DNA from 2 places in the Virgibacillus kekensis genome. Region 1 is predicted to be linked to the other one. Evidence: a T-box and tRNA genes for the amino acid it is inferred to sense, from the RefSeq annotation. Region 1 holds a T-box; the other holds one or more tRNA genes.
The links. A T-box is a leader RNA that pairs with one kind of tRNA and senses whether it is charged. The one in region 1 lies ahead of pheS (phenylalanine--tRNA ligase subunit alpha), so its partner is inferred to be a tRNA-Phe.
Positions count from the first base shown of each region.

Region 2: it encodes a tRNA-Phe, which carries the amino acid that the T-box ahead of pheS (phenylalanine--tRNA ligase subunit alpha) is inferred to sense. The anticodon was not compared.

Region 1 covers NZ_JBHSFU010000001.1:44,140-55,016, reverse strand. The annotation lists gene ACFO3D_RS00265 (M42 family metallopeptidase) at 1-339, shown strand, start outside; gene ACFO3D_RS00260 (lytic transglycosylase domain-containing protein) at 377-997, opposite strand; gene ACFO3D_RS00255 (ABC transporter ATP-binding protein) at 1,067-1,738, opposite strand; gene ACFO3D_RS00250 (ABC transporter permease) at 1,731-2,849, opposite strand; gene ACFO3D_RS00245 (ABC transporter permease) at 2,849-4,066, opposite strand; gene ACFO3D_RS00240 (hypothetical protein) at 4,102-5,715, opposite strand; gene sspI (small acid-soluble spore protein SspI) at 6,359-6,580, opposite strand; gene ACFO3D_RS00230 (TrmH family RNA methyltransferase) at 6,684-7,421, shown strand; T-box leader at 7,473-7,708, shown strand; gene pheS (phenylalanine--tRNA ligase subunit alpha) at 7,761-8,810, shown strand; gene pheT (phenylalanine--tRNA ligase subunit beta) at 8,810-10,877, shown strand, end outside.
Region 2 covers NZ_JBHSFU010000006.1:99,509-110,385, reverse strand. The annotation lists gene ACFO3D_RS11485 (Na/Pi cotransporter family protein) at 1-330, shown strand, start outside; tRNA gene ACFO3D_RS11480 (tRNA-Asn) at 569-643, shown strand; tRNA gene ACFO3D_RS11475 (tRNA-Met) at 645-721, shown strand; tRNA gene ACFO3D_RS11470 (tRNA-His) at 753-828, shown strand; tRNA gene ACFO3D_RS11465 (tRNA-Ile) at 847-923, shown strand; tRNA gene ACFO3D_RS11460 (tRNA-Ser) at 934-1,026, shown strand; tRNA gene ACFO3D_RS11455 (tRNA-Phe) at 1,085-1,157, shown strand; gene ACFO3D_RS11450 (superoxide dismutase) at 1,351-1,962, shown strand; gene ACFO3D_RS11445 (MFS transporter) at 2,080-3,351, shown strand; gene ACFO3D_RS11440 (peptidoglycan D,D-transpeptidase FtsI family protein) at 3,418-5,511, shown strand; gene ACFO3D_RS11435 (PstS family phosphate ABC transporter substrate-binding protein) at 5,958-6,893, shown strand; gene pstC (phosphate ABC transporter permease subunit PstC) at 6,983-7,912, shown strand; gene pstA (phosphate ABC transporter permease PstA) at 7,914-8,792, shown strand; gene pstB (phosphate ABC transporter ATP-binding protein PstB) at 8,808-9,605, shown strand; gene phoU (phosphate signaling complex protein PhoU) at 9,622-10,278, shown strand; gene ACFO3D_RS11410 (hypothetical protein) at 10,313-10,834, opposite strand; gene ACFO3D_RS11405 (hypothetical protein) at 10,868-10,877, opposite strand, start outside.

The DNA of each region.
Region 1 (10,877 bases):
AAGGATGCTGACAGCAAACTTGGAAAGGGACCTCAAATCATTCTTTATGATGCATCCATGGTCTCCCATAAAGGGGTACGTGATTTGGTAGTTGATACTGCTGATGAAAACAATATTCCGTACCAGTTTGCTTCCATGGCCGGGGGCGGAACAGATTCCGGTTCCATTCATCTGACTGCGAATGGTGTGCCATCCCTGTCTATTACAATTGCCACACGGTATATACATTCACACGCTGCTATCCTGCATCGTGACGACTTTGAAAATGCTGTGAAACTGATTGTGGAGACAATTAAAAAGCTGGACAGTGATAAAGTTAAAGAGATTGTTCTTGCATAAAAAAACGAGGTATGGCTTCATTGCCATACCTTGTTTTTTATGTTAAATAAGAATTCATTACCTTTTTTACATAGTTCTCTGTTTCGGTAAACGGTGGGATTCCCTGATATCTATCCACATTTCCTGGACCTGCGTTGTAAGCTGCCAGGGCAAGTTCAACATTTCCGTTATATTTATTAAGCATTTGGCTCAGATATTTGGTTCCACCTTCTATATTCTGTTCAGCATTAAATGGGTTGGTTACACCAAGTCCACGTGCAGTTGCAGGCATTAACTGCATCAGCCCCTGCGCACCCGCACCGCTTTTAGCATATTGATTATAGTTAGACTCCGCTTTGATAACTGCATGTACCAACTGCGGATTCACTCCATATTTGGCTGCTTTTTCGTTAATTATCGGCTCAAGCGTAACAGGTGCAGTTGCATTGGCGGCAGTCACAGGCATCGTATGATGCATTTTCGTTAAAGACGACTGGTCAACACTCAACGATATTGAATTACTTTTCTGTCCAGAAATTGTATTATTCAACTGTTGCTGAAGTAGCTGATTAAAAGCCATATCAATCAGCGATTTGTTATATGTATTGCCGGTTGGCGACGACGTTAGAACGTTCATAGCCTGGTGTTGTATGAGCGATTGCAAGCTTCGGATATCCATCCTTTAAAATCCCCATCCATTAATTAGTTAATAATAGTTTACCTTATCCAAACGGTAAGCTCAATAGGACTATAAGCTGATTGGTGTACTTCCGGCATTTTCAAGTACTTCACGATAAAAAGAATCTTCCCCAATACAGTAAACCCGGTCACACAGTGTTTTAATCTCATCCATGTCATGTGACGTGTAGATAATTATTTTTTCGTGTGATTTTGCCTGATTATATAAATAAGTCCCTATTTCTTTGCGTGATTTCAGGTCAATTCCGACAGTTGGCTCGTCAAGCAGAAGTAAGTCAGGATTATGGATCAGGCTGACAGCGATATTTAACTTTCGTTTCATACCACCTGATAGCGTTTTTACCTGCTCATTCCATTTGTCCAACTTCATATCGTTGCATAGCTGTTTTAATGCTTCAATGGATTTATTTTCCCAGGATAATTTTTCAAAAAAGACCATGTTTTCCTTAACTGTAAAGTCCTCCCATAGTGCTATATCCTGCGACACGTAACCGATTCGTTTCCTGATATTCTTTCTTGACTTTGCATATGATTCTCCACCAAGTGTTATGGATCCTCTAGTGGCGTTTGTCAAGGTCGCCAATACCTGCAGCATTGTGGACTTTCCTGCTCCATTTTCACCAACAAGACCAATCACTTCTCCTGGTGAAGCTGAGAAAGTAATGGAATCAAAAATAAATTTTTTTCCATAAGCCTTGGAAAGTTGTTCAACCTTAAGCATGAAACTCATCCTTTCTTATTGTCCAAAATATTGCCAGAGAAACAATCGTTACTGTCCATACCGTGATGAATTGTCCTTCAAGTAGCGGAGTTACAGGATTAATAGAATTCAGCCAAGTATTATCCGGTATCATTTCAGCAGGTAAAATTGCTCCGCTGGAGATTGTGAACAATAAAGTAAGAGCAAAAGACACCGTATAGTAGAGAAATAATTTTTTAAAAAGCTGGGCAAGCAGAAAGGCTCCTAGATTTATCAAGACACGGAACAGCAGTAAATTCATTATACTGATCCATTCTCCAAGATAGAGATAAATTATACTAACCGACAGTAAGTCAACCATAAAAAGAAGAACTGTATAAATGATGAAGTTCCTGATTAAATATGACTTCATCGACCAGCGGGTAAAATAAAATCGAATCGCCGCTTTCCGGTTCCTTTCTTTAATTACCCAATCAAACAGAAGAAGGGAAGACAGTATACAAAATACTGCCCAGATTCCCCAGACATTGATGACCGAAATTTCCTCAGCTTCTTTGGAAGAGGAGCCGAGAAAAGAAAACTCTGTTGTAAGCAGATTTTCTTCCTTCTGAATTTCTTTACTTCTATGTATGATTTCATTGAATGTCCAACTGGTGTCAGTATCATATTGTTCTTCAAAGTCCTGAATGAAGAGTGCCGCCTTTGATCTGCCAGTCTCCTGCTGGATGTACGACAGAATTATTTCTTTTACAGGCGAATAAGCAAAGGATAATCGCGTTTTATAACCTGTAATAAGCTGGTTTCGGTCATTTTGCAGTATATCTTTTTCGAATCCTTCTTGAACAATAAATACACTATCCAGTTCATGTCTGGTAAGGGAAGCCAATGCTTTCTCCTTATCTAGCTCCTTAACACGCAAAAATGGTGTCGATTTTATTTCCTTAACCAGTTCTTTCGAAGCGTCCGTTTTTTCTTCAAGAATAATGCCTACTGGGACTTTGGCATCTTCCTGTATCGTGTTGGCGGCAATTACAACTCCTAGTGTTGCAAGGAGAGGAAACAGCAGCCAGAAAATAATACTTATCCATTGTTTTTTCCAATGCATAAAACGCACTGCAATTATATTATTCATCAGACAGCATGCTCCTTCCATTTGGATATTCCAAGGAACAGCAGGAAGAAGGAAACTGTCATGAGAATCAGCGGTATAAAGTTTGTATAAATTCTGCCATTCAGCACAATTTCTTGTAGCCAGTTAAATGCTTCACTTCCAAAGCTGTACGGAAGCAGTTCCTGTATATAAAGCGGAAAATATAGTGTAGGGATAACTGCTCCGCTTAGTAGCAGCGTTAAGAAAGTGAAGATGGACTGAACAAGTAACCTGACCTTCTGATCGGATAACAGCATCTCCAGAACTGCCAACCCAAGCAAGTATATACAACAGTGCAGAAGAGTAATCCCTGTCATCCGCAGATAATCATCTGCAGTGATGGAAAAGCTCATTAGCTTTATAAGAAGCGTGCACGCAATCATGGAGCAAACAAAAACAATCAGAAAAGTTGTCAGTATTTTCGCCGACAACAGCTGAAAGTCCGTTACGCCATATAGGCGCATACGTCGCTTAATACGTGGTTCTTCATCTCTTGTTAAAAATGAATACATGATCAGCAGCCATAATGTGAGGACAGTAAACCAGGCTGCGAGGCTATAGTATTTAGTGGGAGATTGTGTTGCATGATTAGTCACTTCTTCTTCTTCGATAATTTTATCTTTTCCGACTGTATAAAATACGAAGCTTGAGAATTGTTTTAACAAGATTTCTTGCCGCATTTTATCGCTTACCGGCAGCTGCTTCAGATAGTTGTTGATCGTTAGTATGTTTGCCTGGGAAGTTCTGATATGACGAGCTATACTATCGATAAGCTCCTTAACAATATAGCTTTCAGTACTTTTGTCCGGATTTCCGATTATCCTTAGTTTAACTGGATTTCCTTCATATAGACTTTTGGTGAACCCCTCAGGAAAGGTCACATATGCGCTTAGCCTGTTATTTATTGCCCGTTTTGCCTGTTCCTCAGTTAATGTATCGATTTTTATGTACGTGCCTATCTGTGAAGTTTCTTCTATCATATCAACAACCATTTTTGTTTCTTTGGATTTATCCATATCGACTAGCCCTACGTGAACAGGATTGCGATCCTCAGGCATAAAGATAGTAACCGCAACAAAAGCAGCCAAAAACACCAAAACTACTGGAAACAGTAAAAGCAGAGGAAGTGATAACCACTTCCTCTGCAGATGTTTAAAATTATTTAAGGTGAATAATGTTAGATTCCTTAAGAATGTCATAAATCCACTTCCGTTTCTTTATGCATGAAGGGATGTTAAAAACCATTCATGCCTCCGCCCATGGATCCGAAAATCCACTGCTGAAATTTCGGAGTAACCTCATTTTCAATATACTGGTTGATTTCCTCCATGCTCATGTTACCAATGTTTTTAATTTCTTTATCGGATTCGAGCTGAACAGCATCTATTGTTTTGGCGTTCACCTCAATATGAAGACCAAACATATCCTGAGTTACACCTGGAGCTTCAACTGCAAAGTCGTGCTCAGAAGTCATTCGATCATTGTCGTAAGAAGAGGTCCCGGACCATATTAAACTTCCATCTTGAACGGCATCTTTGAATGATAAGGTCCGTTCAAATTCTCTTTTGCTATCTTTGAGTGTCTCTGAACCTTCATAGGAAAGCTCTGTTTCACCAAATGCGAGCTTAATAGAATCAGCAGCCGTGTTATTTTTCCATTCGAGATCTCCGGTAAGTGTCATGGTATGTTCCCCGGTCTGGTCGGTCCCTGTAAATTGGTAGTTGAACGTCTGATTGGTATCAGTGAAAACTTGGGAACCATCGATTGTCAGGTTAACCATTTCATCATCAGAAGGACCCATCTTCACTTCAATGTTTCGTTTCACAATAAGGTCATCATGAACCCAAATAACAGACTTGAATCCCTCAGGAATGTTAAGTTCCTCTAAACCTTTTTGTGCTTCTTTTATCGCCGTTTCAAAATCACCCATCAACTCATCAACCTGATTTTGCATGTCAGGTGTGAGTGTGGAAGAAGAAATCCCTGCTCCGAATTGCTGAAATACTATCTGTTCACTAATGATCTTTTTTAACCGTTCATCGCTTTCCATCTTGTTTAAAACCTTGCCGATAATGTCTTTTAGTTGTTTTTCAGTAAGGTGCATAGTTATTTTTTTGGCATCAAATGATTTTGACTCTACATTCACTGTCTCGTCGCTAGTTGAGAAAGCATCATCCGGAATTGCATCGTAAATCATTTCAAGATACTCATTTTTAATGTATTCCTGATCTTCTTTATCTAAGATACCAGCAGAACGCTCGAAAAAAGAATCCAGTTCAAGTTTTTCATCACCGGTAAACATTTCAGGATCAATTTCCTTCAGTAGCTTTCCAAGATCATCTCCGTTAAGCTGGACTAGTTCTTCGAGGAAAGGAAGACCAAGCATTACTTTTTTGTCAGTCATATATACTTCAATATTCCCTACCTGCATGCCACCCATGCTCGCCTCTATCTGGGTTGCCATATGTTTCTTTTCTCTGTCCAATTCGGTTGTAACGGTTATTGCTGAATTGTTTATAATTTGTGAAGGGCCCATTACCCCAAAACCGCCGCTCATTGCATTAGGATCATTATACTCTCCTGAAAGCTCAAAAGTCGTCTCCGTAGGATTTTTAAGACTCACTTCCTGCCATGCCAATTCGGGCTCGTACCGTTCTTTAACCTGCTCAAGTATGAATTCAGCTGAATTCTTTTCAGCTAGAAAATACTGCTGTTTTGCAGATAAGTTAAGCAATACAAATGCAGCAGCACTCCCACCGATGATCAGGACAGCAAGAATAGTCATCAATATAGCCTTCTTTGATAGCCCCCCTTTGCCTGCCTGTCCGTTGCTAAAATTACTCCCCATTGTAAATTCTCCTCCCTATGTACAACCCCTGTTAAAACTATATGTATTAATTCCATATAATTTTACCATAAATAAGAAGAAATGTAGCCAACTATTCTGGAAAAATAATACTGTTCTAAAAAATCGTTGTTTTGTACCTAAAAAAATAAACTGCGAAGTAGTGAGCTATGTTGATTTCCGCTTCAGGCAGTCGCTTTCCGCGGGCAACGCTTCAACTTCCTCGGAAGCAAAAAACGCTTCCAGCGGGATTTTCAGCTGTTGCTTTTCCCGCAGGAGTCGACTGCCTTACGCTCCAATCAACGCCAGGTTACCGAAGAAGATTCATCTAGAGTTCTGTGAGAGGTCGTTGGAAACATACTCAATCCCTTATAAGTTATGGACACTAAGCGTAAGCAATACACGAAGACTCCTGTGGAACAACGAGCCTAAGAGACCCCACAGTGAGCGATCTTGGCGAACGAGGAGGCTCGTGGTGAGTCCACGGAAAGCGAAGTATATTGCTGAAGCGGTTGCCTACCATTTTTAAATTCACTACTTCGTAGTTCATATCAAACGCGAAAGATAGAAAAGCAAAGGGTTCTTGGAAAACACAAAAATAAAGACAGATGCTTTGGGCATCTGTCTGTAATCTGGGGATTCTACTTCACCCTGTTGTTTCCTGTTTAACTCCCTGTTCAAGTGCGTTGATCATTTCCTGTTTATCCTGTTCGTCGGATTGTTTCCAGATCAGTTCAAACAATACACCTAGCCCAGGAAGCATTTTTTCCTCGCCATTCTGGATTGCTTCAACGATAGTAGCTTCTAATTGCTTTTGATCGTTTGATTCAATGTTTGATAGGATTGCTTTCCTTAAATTCAAGTCCAACATAAACACCCCTTGCAAATATTTTAAACTAACGATAGTTTGACCATGTTGGGACAATATATGTATGATAAAGCAAGAAATATATGGATAGGAATGAGCTTTTATGATTACTTCGGTACAGAATGATAAAGTCAAACAGTGGAAAAAACTGCACAAAAGGAAAGGCCGTACAGAATCGGGTGCATTTTTCGTGGAAGGTTTCCACTTGGTGGAGGAGGCGCACAAGAGTAATTGGGAGATTAAGGAACTGATCGTACAGGAGGGTATTAATGTCCAGCATATTGAGGGAGAGTTTCCTATTACTGAGGTTGGAGATAATGTTTTCAAGCATATTTCTAAAACAGAAACACCCCAGGGAATTGCTGCCATTGTAAAAATGAACCAACCGAAGGTGGTAAATGGTAGTACCGTTCTGCTGATTGATTCCATTCAGGACCCGGGAAATCTCGGAACAATTATTCGGACAGCTGATGCCGCAGGGTTTAATGCGGTTATGCTTGGCGAAAATACAGTGGACGCGTATAATGAAAAAGTTATTCGTGCCACCCAGGGATCATTGTTTCACTTGCCGGTAACTACGGAAAATCTTGATGAAAAAATTACCGAATTGAAAGAAGAAGGATTTAATATATGGGCTTCTTCACTGTCAGGTGCCAGGTCTTTTGATGAGCTGGAAGTAGGCAGTAAGACTGCGTTAATATTGGGGAATGAAGGTGCCGGTGTCCGCGATGAGATTGTCGAACTTGCCGATACTGTTGTGAAAATCCCGATATACGGTAAAGCTGAATCTCTTAACGTCAGTGTTGCAGCAGGCATATTAATGTATTATATTAAGATGTAAATGTTGCATACTGACAACAAGTTATCTATAATTGATAAAAGAAATCAAAAGAACGAAGCTGTGAAAGAGATAAGTAGCAACTATCCCGCCGGTAAAGGGAGGAAACATCGCAGACTGTAAATGTTTCCACCGGTAGGTTGTTATGATTCACTCTGGAGCTGACACTGGGACCTTGTTAGCGCAAGTAAAGGTGTTCCGGATGAATAATCCGTTATCAGGAATGAGTTGGACACTCGACAGGTGTGTCAACAAGGGTGGTACCGCGAAACCGGAGCTTCGTCCCTTTTTTGGGACGGGGCTTTTTTATGTTTTCAAAAAGAAATAAGGGAGGCTTTTTTTATGAAGGAACAGCTTGAACAAATACAGGCTGACGCATTGGAGGAAATCAGGCAGTCAAATGACCTGAAGGAACTCCAGGATATCAAAGTAAAATATCTGGGAAAAAAGGGATCGCTAACTGGTGTGTTAAAAGGCATGGGCAAGCTCTCAAAGGAAGAACGCCCAGTAGTTGGTGAAATCGCCAATAAGGTAAGAGAAGCAATTACCCAAGAATTTGATCAAAAAAGTGACGCTCTCGAACAGGTTGCATTAAATGAACAGCTGGAAAAGGAAGCGCTTGATGTTACACTACCCGGGCGTCCGGTTCAGGTAGGTGGCCCGCACTTACTTACAAAAATTGTGGAAGAAATCGAGGATTTATTTATCGGTATGGGATTTGAAGTGCGTGAAGGTCCAGAAGTAGAGACCGATTACTATAACTTTGAAGCACTGAATCTGCCAAAGGGACACCCAGCAAGGGACATGCAGGATACTTTTTATATAACTAACGAACTTCTATTAAGAACACATACATCACCTGTACAGGCTCGTACTATGCGACAGTATGACGGCGACCAGTCAGTAAAAATGATTTGCCCTGGTAAAGTATACCGTCGTGATACTGACGATGCGACCCATTCGCATCAATTCACACAAATTGAAGGACTTTATGTGGATAAAAACGTGCGAATGAGTGATTTGAAAGGGATTCTAGATAAATTCGCAAAAAGCATGTTTGGTCATGACCGTAAAATCCGTCTACGTCCTAGTTTCTTCCCATTCACGGAACCGTCTGTTGAGATGGACATTTCCTGTAAAGTGTGTAACGGGGAAGGATGCTCCGTCTGCAAGAAAACAGGCTGGATTGAAATCCTTGGAGCAGGAATGGTTCATCCGCGAGTACTCGAAATGGCGGGATATGATTCTGAACAGTACACCGGGTTTGCGTTTGGTATGGGACCTGAACGGATTGCCATGTTGAAATACGGTATCGATGACATCCGTAACTTTTATACGAATGATAAACGTTTCCTAAGTCAGTATCATCATGCGAAAGGAGGTACACTATAATGCTTGTATCGTTAAACTGGTTAAAAAACTATGTGGATCTGGGTATGATTTCACCTGAAGAGCTAGCTGAAAAAATAACTAAAACGGGTATCGAAGTGGACAGTATTGAGTATATAGCCCAAGAGAGCAAGGGAGTAGTTGTTGGATATGTGGAGTCGTGCGATAAGCATCCGAATGCCGACAAACTGAACCTATGCCAGGTTGATGTAGGATCAGAAAAACTGCAGATTATCTGCGGGGCACCGAATATCCAACAGGGCCAGAAAGTGGCAGTCGCGACACCAGGAGCAGTTCTACCGGGTAACTTCAAAATTAAAAAAGTTAAGCTTCGCGGAGTAGAATCTAATGGGATGATTTGTTCTCTGCAGGAGCTTGGCATCGAGGAAAAATATGTACCAAAGGATATAGCAGAAGGCATTTTCGTGTTTCCAGAAGAAATAACTGTTGGTGAAGCGGTTGAGCCACTCCTGAACCTGAATGATGCTGTGCTTGAATTTGACCTCACACCGAACCGTGCAGATTGTTTGAGTATGCTTGGAGTCGCTTATGAAGTTGCGGCTATTCTAGGCCAGGAAGTTAAGCTACCGGACGAGAATGTTGAACTATCGAACGAAAAAGCAAGTGATTATGTTAGCGTAGAAGTTAAAGACTCAGAATTGAATCCATATTATGGTGCATTCTTGGTAAAAGATATTGAAGTAAAACCTTCCCCGTTATGGATGCGAAACGCACTGATTGCAGGAGGAATCCGTCCAATCAACAATGTAGTCGATATTACAAACTATGTATTGCTTGAGTATGGTCAGCCGCTTCATGCATTTGATTATAATCTCCTTGGATCACGTGAAATAGTAGTTCGTCAGGCGAAAAAAGACGAGAATATTGAAACCCTTGACGATGTGGAGCGGGTCCTTTCAAGTGATCATTTGGTGATTACCGATGGTGAAGCACCGATCGCCATTGCCGGCGTAATGGGTGGAGCAAGCACCGAAGTGAATGAGGAGACTAACACAATTCTGCTTGAAGCTGCTTATTTTTCACCAACTTCTGTACGAAAAACGGTTAAAGATACGGGGCTACGAAGTGAATCAAGTACCCGTTTTGAGAAAGGGATAGACCCAAACCGGGTTTACCGTGCAGGAATGAGAGCATGCCACCTGCTTGAGAAGTATGCTGGAGCAACCGTACTTGCGGAACCGGTTATAGTTGATGAGCTTGATAAAAGTGAAAAAGTGGTAGCTATAGACACAAACGAAATTAATAAGCGTCTTGGCACCAACATTAGTACGGATGATATAAGCATTATTCTTGATAAGCTGAACTTCAATTATGAACAAGATAATAATGGTTTTACGGTAAAAGTTCCAACCCGGCGCGGTGATATTACTATATTTGAAGATATGCTTGAAGAGGTTGCCCGTATTTATGGGTATGATAATCTTCCATTCACCCTTCCGCAAGGCTCTTCCCAGGCAGGTGGGCTAACGGAAAGGCAGCAGCTGAAACGGGAAGTGAAAAACTATCTTCAGGGTGTTGGATTAATGGAAACAATCACGTACTCTCTGACCAGCGATGATCATGTGAATAAACTTGTCGGGCCGTCGGTTCAACAAAAGAACCCGACTCCTGTTCAGCTGGCAATGCCGATGAGTGAAGATCATAAATATCTGCGCTTGAGCATGCTTCCAGGGCTACTCGAGTCTCTATCATATAACCGAGCACGAAATCAGTCTGACCTTGCCTATTTCGAATTAGGAAGTATATTTGTCTCCACCGAAACGGAAGTCACCAGACAGCCGGAAGAGAATTTAAGAATTGCAGGTGCTTTGACGGGCTCTTGGATTACTCACCCATGGCAACAGGAAAAGAAACAGGTCGACTTCTATCTGGCAAAAGGAATTGTGGAAGGGCTGTTTGATTTTCTGGATATCCAGGTATCCTTTAAACAGTCTAAGCTGCAGGATATGCATCCTGGGCGTTGTGCAACAATTCTATTAGATGATCACGAGATAGGCTTTATCGGCCAGGTACACCCTACACTTGAAAAGGCCATGGACCTGAAGGAAA
Region 2 (10,877 bases), on a different contig from region 1:
GAACTTGTTGATTATAAAGTTTCCAACAAAGTTCATCTTACTGATCAGGCGCAAGATGACTTAAATGAAATGTTTAATCTAACCACCATGACTGTTAAGCAGGCGGTTGGAGCATTGGATAACATGGATCGTGAAGAAGCGCTGGCTGTAGTTCAGAAAGAGGATGAAATTGATCAGATGGAACGGACATACCGCAAAAAGCACATCATTCGAATGAACGAGGGATTGTGCAGTGGTTCAGCGGGTATTGTCTTTGTTGATATTATCAGTAACCTTGAGCGAATTGGCGACCACGCGGTTAACATCGCTGAAGAAGTACTTGGAGATTAATTAAAGGAAAGAGGCGCTTAGGCGTCTCTTTTTTTGCTATGTGATTAGATATTATGATTGAAAACATGAGCGTTTAATGCTATAGTATTTATCGGTGCTTGTACAGAAGGCATTCCATACTCTATGAAAATAATGCAAGAAAGTTATTGACAGATTGTGTGGGACATGGTAAATTATATCTTGTCGCTAAAATGATTAATACAACATAGACAAGCAAAACATAAATACTTAAATTTATTCCACAGTAGCTCAGCGGTAGAGCAATCGGCTGTTAACCGATCGGTCGTAGGTTCGATTCCTACCTGTGGAGCCAGGGCGGTGTAGCTCAGCTGGCGAGAGCGTACGGTTCATACCCGTGAGGTCGGGGGTTCGATCCCCTCCGCCGCCACCAATTTTCATTTTATAAAATATTTACTAATATGGCGGTCGTGGCGAAGTGGTTAACGCACCGGATTGTGGCTCCGGCATTCGTGGGTTCGATCCCCACCGGTCGCCCCATAAAATAACATAATTGAAGGACCCTTAGCTCAGCTGGTCAGAGCTATCGGCTCATAACCGATCGGTCGCAGGTTCGAATCCTGCAGGGTCCACCATATTGTACACGGAGGTGTACCCAAGTCTGGCTGAAGGGATCGGTCTTGAAAACCGACAGGCGGGTCAAACCGCGCGGGGGTTCGAATCCCTCCACCTCCTCCATACATATTTTTGTACGACGACTTGATTAAACACAAACACACCATAAATTACTTTTCATGGCTCTGTAGCTCAGTCGGTAGAGCAAAGGACTGAAAATCCTTGTGTCGGCGGTTCGATTCCGTCCGGAGCCATCTTTCAAAAACAAGCAGATGCTTGTTTTTTTGTTTCCATAACAGTTGGGCTTTAGATAGTGGCCATCCATTCTTAATCCCTTTAATACCGTGCAAATAATTTGCAAGTACAGAAATGCTCTGATAGGCTTTCATTAAAGGGTGAATTTTCGAATCCTTTTAATAACCATATTATTAAGGGAGGAAATTAGAAATGGCAAACTTTGAATTACCAGAACTACCATACGCATACGATGCACTCGAACCAACAATTGATAAAGAGACCATGAACATTCACCACACAAAGCATCATAATACTTATGTAACTAAGTTGAACAGTGCTTTGGAAGGTCATTCAGATCTTCAGAACAAGTCAATTGAGGAAATTGTAAGTGATCTGGATTCAGTACCACAAGATATCCGTACAGCAGTCCGCAACAATGGTGGCGGTCATGCAAACCACAGTCTTTTCTGGAAAGTGATGTCTCCAGACGGTGGCGGAAAGCCTTCAGGCGATCTAGCTAAGAAAATTGACGATACTTTTGGCAGCTTCGATAAGTTTAAGGAAGAATTCGAAACAGCTGCAAAAGGGCGTTTTGGTTCCGGATGGGCTTGGCTTGTTGTGAATAACGGCGAACTTGAAGTTACAAGCACTCCTAACCAGGATTCACCGCTTTCAGAAGGAAAAACTCCTATTTTAGGGCTGGATGTGTGGGAGCATGCATACTACCTGAAATATCAAAACAAGCGTCCTGATTATGCTTCTGCATTCTGGAACGTTGTTAACTGGGATGAAGTTAACAAAAACTATAACGAAGCAAAATAATTATCATTAAATTAAAGGCATGGGATAAATTCCCATGCCTTTTCTGTGCTCAGGAACCATATTGCATATCTAACTATTATTTGCTCACACTATTAACGATAAAAAGGAGCAGAAGATATGCAAAAAAGCTTAAAGTTCTTAGCAGGAAAAGTGGATATAAACAAAGACCTTATCTTTTTGTTATTAATAGGTGGATTATACTCTTTAGGAATTTTTCTATCCAATACATTTGTAAATATATACTTATGGAAGCAATCAAATGATTATATAACAATTGCCATGTACAACCTTGGCATATTTACATTTCAGCCGCTGACATTTATTCTTGCTGGAAAAATTGCGAAAAAAGTGGACAGGGTTATAGTTCTTCGTTTAGGGGTAATATTCTTATCTCTATTTTTTTTAAGTGTGCTAATTATTGCTGAGGATGCATCTACCTATAATTTCATGTTGGGTAGTCTTTTGGGAATCGGATATGGATTTTACTGGCTGGCATTTAATGTACTGACCTTCGAAATAACGGAACCGGAGTCGAGGGATTTTTTCAATGGCTTTCTCGGTGTTCTGCAGTCACTCGGTGGTATGATTGGTCCGCTTCTCGCAGGTACCATTATCGCAAGGCTTCCGGCTAATCTTGGATATACCACCATTTTCACCATTTCTTTCGTCCTGTTTATTGGGGCAGTAGCCTGCAGCTTTATTCTGAAACGTCGTCAGGCTGAAGGGAAGTTCCATTTCAGAAGAGTTCTTGCCGAGCGGAAGCATAATAGTAACTGGCGGAGGATTTTGAATGCTCATGTATTTCAGGGACTCAGAGAAGGTATCTTTTTATTTGTGATTGCGATATGGGTATACCTTACAACACAAAGTGAATTTGCACTTGGTATGTTTAATCTTTTTCTGTCTGGTCTATCATTGGTGTTTTATTTTCTCGTCACAAAATGGCTTAAACCGTCCATGCGTAAAAAAGCTATCCTTACTGGAGGGCTGACGCTATATTTATCTATCTACATTATTCTTTTCACGATTAGTTATACACAACTTATTATCTATGCGGTAATCATTGGAATTGCCTACCCTATAATAAACGTACCATACGCGTCTATGACCTATGATGTAATTGGGCGGGCATGGAAGGCAAAGGATTATCGAGTGGAATATATTGTTGTAAGGGAATTATTTGTGAACCTTGGCAGGGTTACCTCCATTATCCTTTTTTTAGTTGGGATTACCCTGTTTCAAGCAGAAAAAATTATCCCTATTCTGCTTGCGGTATTTGGACTGGGACACCTGATTATTTTCATGTTTATTAAAAATATTTACCTTGGCAGTCCTCCTGATAAAGAGGTGTTAACCAAAGAGCCATTAGCTGATGAAAAAAACAGGTAGCCCCTTAGATTTCAGACGAAAAAATGTTATAATATAGAAAATATGTTTGCCTTGAGGGGGAAAGAAATGGTCGAGAAAAAGAAAAAGAAAAAAAAATCACAACTCCCTTTTCGTTTAAATATACTGTTTTTTATTGTCTTTTTACTGTTTTCCGTACTGATCCTGCAGTTAGGTGTCGTACAGATTCTCAATGGGGAAGAGTTTCAGGCGGAAATTGAACGGACAACGAAGGACTATACAGAAATTCCAGTACCGAGAGGGAAAATGTATGACCGCAATCACAACCTGATTGTTGATAATGAAGCTCATTATTCCATAACTTATACGCCAGCAAAGGGGATTCAGGCAATAGAACGTCTGAAAGTTGCCGAGAAGTTGGCCCAGTATATATCCATGGATTCCAATGATGATTTGGAGGGTGTAACGCTACGGAATAAAAAAGAATACTGGTATCTAAAGAACGAAGAAGAAGCAAAAAGCAGGCTGTCGGCAGAAGAAGCTGAGGGTATGGAGCCTGGTGAGCAGTATAATACCATTCTGGAACGTATCAAAAAGACAGAAGTAGATGACTTCACAAAACATCAGCTTGAGGTAATGGCGATCAAAAAAGAGATGGACAAAGCAATGACGCTTACTCCACAGGTGATTAAGAATGAGGATGTTACACCAGAGGAATTTGCTAAAGTGGCAGAACACCTTGGGGAGCTTCCCGGAGTAAATGCAACTACTGACTGGGACCGTAAATACCCTTATGATGACGTGTTCAGAAACTTTGTTGGTTCTATTACAAGCGAATCACAAGGTATTTTGGCTGCAAAGGAAGAGTATTACCTGACCAGAGGCTACAGTCGAAACGACAGGGTTGGGAAAAGTGGTTTAGAGGAACAGTATGAGAGCCTCTTACGCGGCCGTAAGGAAAAAATCCAGTACACTACAAATAAGCAGGGGAAAGTGGTTGATTCCGAAGTGGCTGTTGAAGGAGAGCGCGGAAAAGACCTTGTCCTGACGATTGATATGAAACTTCAAAAAGAAGTAAACAAGATACTTAAAGAGGAACTGAACGCAATCATAAAGGAAAACCCCTACAAAAACCGTTATGTCGACACTGCTATGGCAGTAGTCATGAATCCGCAGACCGGAGAACTACTGTCTGTGGCCGGACAGACATATGACCGTGTTAAAAATGAATTTAAACCAACAGGTCTTAAAACTTTATATGCAGCACACCCTCCAGGCTCTGCAGTAAAGGGTGCAACAGTACTTTCCGGATATGAATCTGGAGTAATTGAACCGGGGCAGAGTTTCTATGATGCACCAATTAAAATTGCTGGTACACCAGAGAAGAGTTCCTGGAGAAATCTGGGTCGAGTCAATGACTATGAAGCGTTAGCACAATCATCTAACGTTTATATGTTCTATATCGCAATGCGTATGGGTGGGGATTTCAACTACCAACGAAATGATAAGTTGAACTTTGATCCATCTGCTTTTAGGCAAATGCGTAATTACTTCAGTCAGTTCGGTCTGGGTGTCCCTACCGGTGTCGACTTTCCATACGAATCAGCAGGATATGAAGGACCGGCTCCACAGGCTGGTAACCTTCTTGACTTCGCAATTGGTCAGTATGACACATATACCGTAATGCAGCTGGCACAATACGTGTCAACCATCGCCAATGAGGGTTACCGTGTACGTCCGCATTTCTTAAAAGAAGCACGGATGCCAGTACCACATGAGGATAAACTCGGACCGGTATATAAGAGCTACAATACCGAAGTTTTAAACAGGATTGAGATGGACCAAAAATATATTGATAGGGTTCAGGAAGGTTTCCGTCGTGCATTTCAGACGCCAAGTGGAACAGCAGATGGCTATTTTGCAGATAAACCATATAACCCAGCTGGTAAAACAGGTACCGCCGAATTTGAAATCTATGAAGATGGTAATATGATCTATACAGAGAATCTATCACTCGTAGGCTATGCGCCATTTGATAAGCCGGAAGTTTCTTTTGCGCTAATCGTGCCGCATACCAAAGCTGGGAACAGTATCAACAATAAGATAGGCGAACGTATTTTGGATACGTACTTCCAGCTTAAGAAAGAACGAAAAAACCCGACAAAAGATACTTCAGAGGAACAGACTGGGAACGAAGAGTGAACTGATACAGAAAATCCATCAGGAGAAAATAATGAAGAGTAGTCACAGTTTATTGGAGCTCTAACCGTTAAAATGGTTAGGGCTTTTTTTACAAGGTAAGAAAGTATATAATATTGGCTCTATAAAGCTCTTTGCCAGCAAGAGCCACGTCCAGCTACAGCGCCCATCACCTAGTGCCCTTCCGGACTCTTCTTACGATAAGTCAACATCAATTCGCTTTGCTCATTGTGTTTCCTTTATCCTCATACGATTCCGTCCAGGTCATACGGTGATAAGCAGGGCGCTTGCGCTTTTGTTCTTTGGATTAAATCTCTTAAACAACCAACTTTACATTGTTTTTACATCTAATTAATAGGGAGTTAATACTAATGTCCTATGATGAAAGTGCAGGAAAGATAAAAGGTATCTTTTCTGACACAATTTCGTTCAAATAGGGGGCTTTACAGATGAAATCAAAGTTTTGGGTTGGTGCAGTAATTATGTCGTTACTAGCTGTGGTAATAACCGCATGCGGAAATGGAAGTGCACAGAGTGATGGCTCCAAGAAAGTTATGGTAGACGGATCTTCAACCGTATTCCCGATTATGGAGGCTGTGGCTGAAGAATACTCCGCTGCAAATCCGGATGTACGGGCTACGATTGGTGTATCAGGAACTGGTGGAGGTTTTGAAAAATTCATAGCAGGTGAAACACACATCTCAAATGCTTCCCGTCCAATTAAAGAAGAAGAAAAGAAATTACTTGAAGAAAAAGGAATTGAATATACCGAATTTAAATTGGCATTGGATGGTCTGTCAGTTGTTGTGAATAAAGAAAACGACTGGGTAGATCAGTTAACTATTGAAGAGCTGAATAAAATGTGGTCTGAAAGCAGCGAAGTTGAGACATGGGCCGATGTCCGTGAAGGATGGCCAGAAGAAGAAATTAAATTCTTTAGCCCAGGAAGCGATTCAGGAACATTTGATTATTTTGATGAAGTTGTACTGCAAGGGGAACAGATTCGCCGGGATGCAGCACTGTCAGAAGATGATAACGTGTTAGTTCAGGGTGTAACTGGTTCTAAAAACGGAATTGGCTACTTTGGCTATGCTTATTACCTTGAGAATAAAGATGAACTGAAGGTTGTCCCTATTGTTAATAGCAAGGGAGAGGCTGTAGAACCAAATCAGGAAACAATCCAGTCAGGCAAATATGAGCCACTTTCACGCCCATTGTTCATCTATGTAAAACACGAAGCTCTTAAAAATGACGCGGTATATGACTTTACTAAATATACGTTTGAAAATGCCGGCAAAATGGCAGAAGCTGTAGGATATGTAGCGCTGCCGGATAGCGAGTATAAAGATGCAATTCAGAAAATCAAAGAAATTGCTGGTAAATAAATGAAATTTTAAAAAAGAATACCTGAATGTGAGGGGTTTTCAGTAGAAATTCCCCTCACATTCGTGTGTTTTCAGGAAGGAGTGCCAACATGGAAGCAAATGTCAGAGACATGATCAAGGAAAAACAATCGAATCGTAAACTACTACAGGTCTCCGAAAAAGCAGCACCATTCTTTTTCTTGGTCTGTGCGGTTATTTCCGTGCTGACAACACTCGGTATTATTTTTACGTTATTAATCGAGACTGTTAGTTTTTTCGAGCGGGTATCAATCGTTGAATTTATAACAGCATCAGAATGGTATCCATTCAGTGAAGAAAGCCCGAGTTTTGGAATTGGCTCGCTTATTGCTGGAACATTGCTTATTACATTTATAGCGATGCTCGTATCCATCCCTATTGGTTTGGCTTCAGCAATCTATTTGAGTGAATATGCAACACCACGAGCAAGAAAAGTAATTAAACCTGTGTTAGAAGTTTTAGCTGGAATTCCAACTATCGTTTACGGGTTTTTCGCCTTAACATTTGTAACTCCATTATTGCAGGCGATAATAAAGGACCTGCCTATCTTTAATGCGTTAAGTGCTGGAATTGTTGTCGGAATCATGATCATTCCAATGATTGCTTCCCTATCAGAGGACGCAATGAATTCCGTTCCCAACGCCATTAGGGAAGGGGCACTGGCGATGGGTTCAACCAGGCTGGAAGTAGCGTTAAAAGTTGTCCTGCCTGCAGCATTTTCAGGTATTATTGCTTCGTTCGTTCTAGGTATTTCTCGTGCTATCGGTGAAACAATGATTGTTGCCGTAGCAGCTGGTTCTACGCCAAGATTCTCTCTGGATGTTACCGAATCCATTCAAACGATGACGGCATATATCGTTCAGGTAAGCATGGGGGATGCGACGTACGGTTCTACTATCTATTACAGTATCTATGCTGTTGGTATGACCTTGTTTGTATTTACGTTGATCATGAATTTAATCGCCCAATATATATCAAGACGGTTCAAGGAGGAATACTAGCATGAATCTGGTTGATAAGAATATTACCAAAGCTAAGATGAAACAACGTTTAGTGAAAAATAACACCGGCCGGGTTCTGTTCTTTCTTGCTACCGTGTTTGGAATAATTGTGTTGTTTACGTTACTTGTCAGAGTTCTAACAGAAGGGATTGGATTTCTGGATCTGGGATTCTTAACCGAATTTGCCTCCAGATTTCCTGAACAGGCAGGATTCAAGGCAGCAATTGTCGGGTCCTTTTGGTTAATGGCAATCACAGCCCCGATTTCCATTATATTAGGCGTTGGAACAGCGATTTACCTGGAGGAATACGCAAAAAAAAGTCGGTTTAACCGATTTATACAGATGAACATCTCCAATCTGGCAGGTGTTCCATCAATTGTATTTGGTCTTTTAGGGCTGACCGTTTTTGTCCGTCTTATGGAAATGGGCCGAAGTATTATTGCCGGAGGGCTTACGATGAGTCTACTGATTTTACCTATTATTGTAGTGGCTTCACAGGAAGCACTTCGGGCGGTTTCTAAAGAACAGTATGAAGCATCGTATGCCATGGGCGCGACAAAATGGCAAACTATCAGACGGGTCATTCTGCCAGCAGCTTTGCCTGGTATTCTAACAGGCAGTATTCTGGCGCTTTCCAGAGCTATTGGGGAAACTGCCCCATTACTCATGATTGGAGCTATTACGTTTATTGCCTATCTTCCCGAGAATATATGGTCGGGCTTCACTGTCATGCCAATCCAGATCTTTAATTGGACCAGCCGACCGCAGGAAGAATTTCAGTTTGTTGCAGCTGCAGGAATAATTGTGCTGCTAGTCATGCTGATTGTCATGAATTCAATAGCTGTATTAATCCGAAATAAGTTTTCCAAACGTTTCTAATTAGGAGGTAATACGATGTTAGAGTCAGTTGCAGTAAAAAAGCAGCCTAAGACCGTTTCTAAGTCAGTTTATAAGATAAATGATTTTAATTTATGGTATGGAAATGATCAGGCATTAAACGAAATAAATCTTGATATCCCTGCTAACAAAGTGACAGCAATCATTGGTCCATCTGGTTGTGGTAAATCAACATTTATCAAGGCGCTTAACCGGATGGTCGAACTAATTCCAAGTGTTAAGATGACCGGAAGCATTATGAATGATGAAAGAGATATCTTCAGTTCAAAGTATAAAGTTGAGGAATTGCGTACGAATGTTGGTATGGTTTTTCAGAAGCCAAATCCATTTCCGAAATCCATATATGAGAATGTAGCGTACGGTCCAAAAACTCATGGAATTAAAAAGAAGAAAGTGCTAGATGAAATTGTCGAAAAAAGCTTGAAGGATGCTGCATTATGGGACGAAGTTAAAGATCGTCTGCAGGAAAATGCTTTTGGTCTTTCGGGCGGGCAACAACAGAGATTGTGCATTGCCCGGTGTCTCGCAATTGAGCCGGAAGTTATTTTAATGGATGAGCCTACATCAGCACTCGATCCAATCTCAACCGCTAAGGTGGAAGAACTGGTCCAAACATTAAAGGAAAAATACAGTATCATAATCGTTACCCATAATATGCAGCAGGCTGCCCGGATATCTGACAGGACAGCATTTTTCCTGAACGGAGAAGTAATTGAGTACAGGGAAACTGGTGAATTATTTTCTAATCCGAGTGATAAGCGGACTGAAGACTATATTACTGGCCGATTCGGCTAAAACAAGGGGGAATTCGATGGGAATCCGAGAACAGTTTGAGTCCGATCTGGAAAAGGTGAAGGAAGACATAGTTTTACTGGCTGATATGACGGAAACTGCACTTCAGAAAGCTGTTGATGCTTTATACAATCAGGATATCGAGCTTGCTAAGACCGTTATAAATGAAGATAGGGAGATCGACAGGCAGGAGGCAGAGATAAATGACAGAACTATTTTACTAATTGCCAAACAGCAGCCGGTTGCATCTGATCTTCGCCGCTTGGTTATTGCCCTCAGGGTAAGCGCAGACTTGGAGCGAATGGCGGACAATGCTAAAAATATAGCTAAGTCTGCTATTCACCTTGGGGAAGACCATAAACTAATTATTCATCCTTCAATTAAAGAAATGCGTGATATGGCGTCTGAAATGATGGATACGTCAATGAATGCATTCCAATACGAGGATATATCAATTGCGGGAAAATTATCTGAGATGGATGACCAGGTTGATGATCTGTATGAAACGGTTGTCCGTGAAATGTTGACCGAAACGGCAACGAATCCAGAGAAGGTACAATATGTTATGCAAATGGCTTTCAGCGCCCGTTATATTGAGCGGTACGCAGATCATATTACCAATATTGGCGAAAGCATTTTGTTTCTTGTTAAGGGAGAGTCATTTAAATTGAATTAAGATAAGAAAAAGCTGTATTGCGGTGCAATACAGCTTAATTTGTAAGTGTTTCGGCTATTTCATAATGGCTCATTTCACTATTTAATTTAAATTCTCCAAGCTGGACTTTAGTACTGTAATCCTGTTCTTCAAGGTATTTAGTAAATTCATCAGCGTTCTCAATGATACCGTTTTTCTGAAGCACATCGCTAATAGTTGAGGGAGCCATTCCTGATTCAATCGTTAAAGTATAAGTCGTAGGTTTTTCTTCTTCCTGAGACTGATTGGATGGCACTTTTTCATTTGCTGATTCGTCTTTCTTCTTATTCTCAGTAGCTGGCTGTTTATCTTCTTTCTGGTCTTTCTTTTCTTTTTCTTTATCATCATTTTCTTCTACTGAAACAGATATGTATTCAGATTCAGTCATGACATGATACCCATTCTCTTCTACAACTTTCACCATTTGATCAACAGTAAGTTCTTCTGTTTTTCCGCTGTCAGACATGATGAACGAGATGAGTAATATGATACCTGCCGATAAAAGTCCAAGCGCAAAAGCACGAATTGATTGTTTCATGTATTCTTCCCCTGTTTCTAATATGATTTTTGCTTAGTTGTGC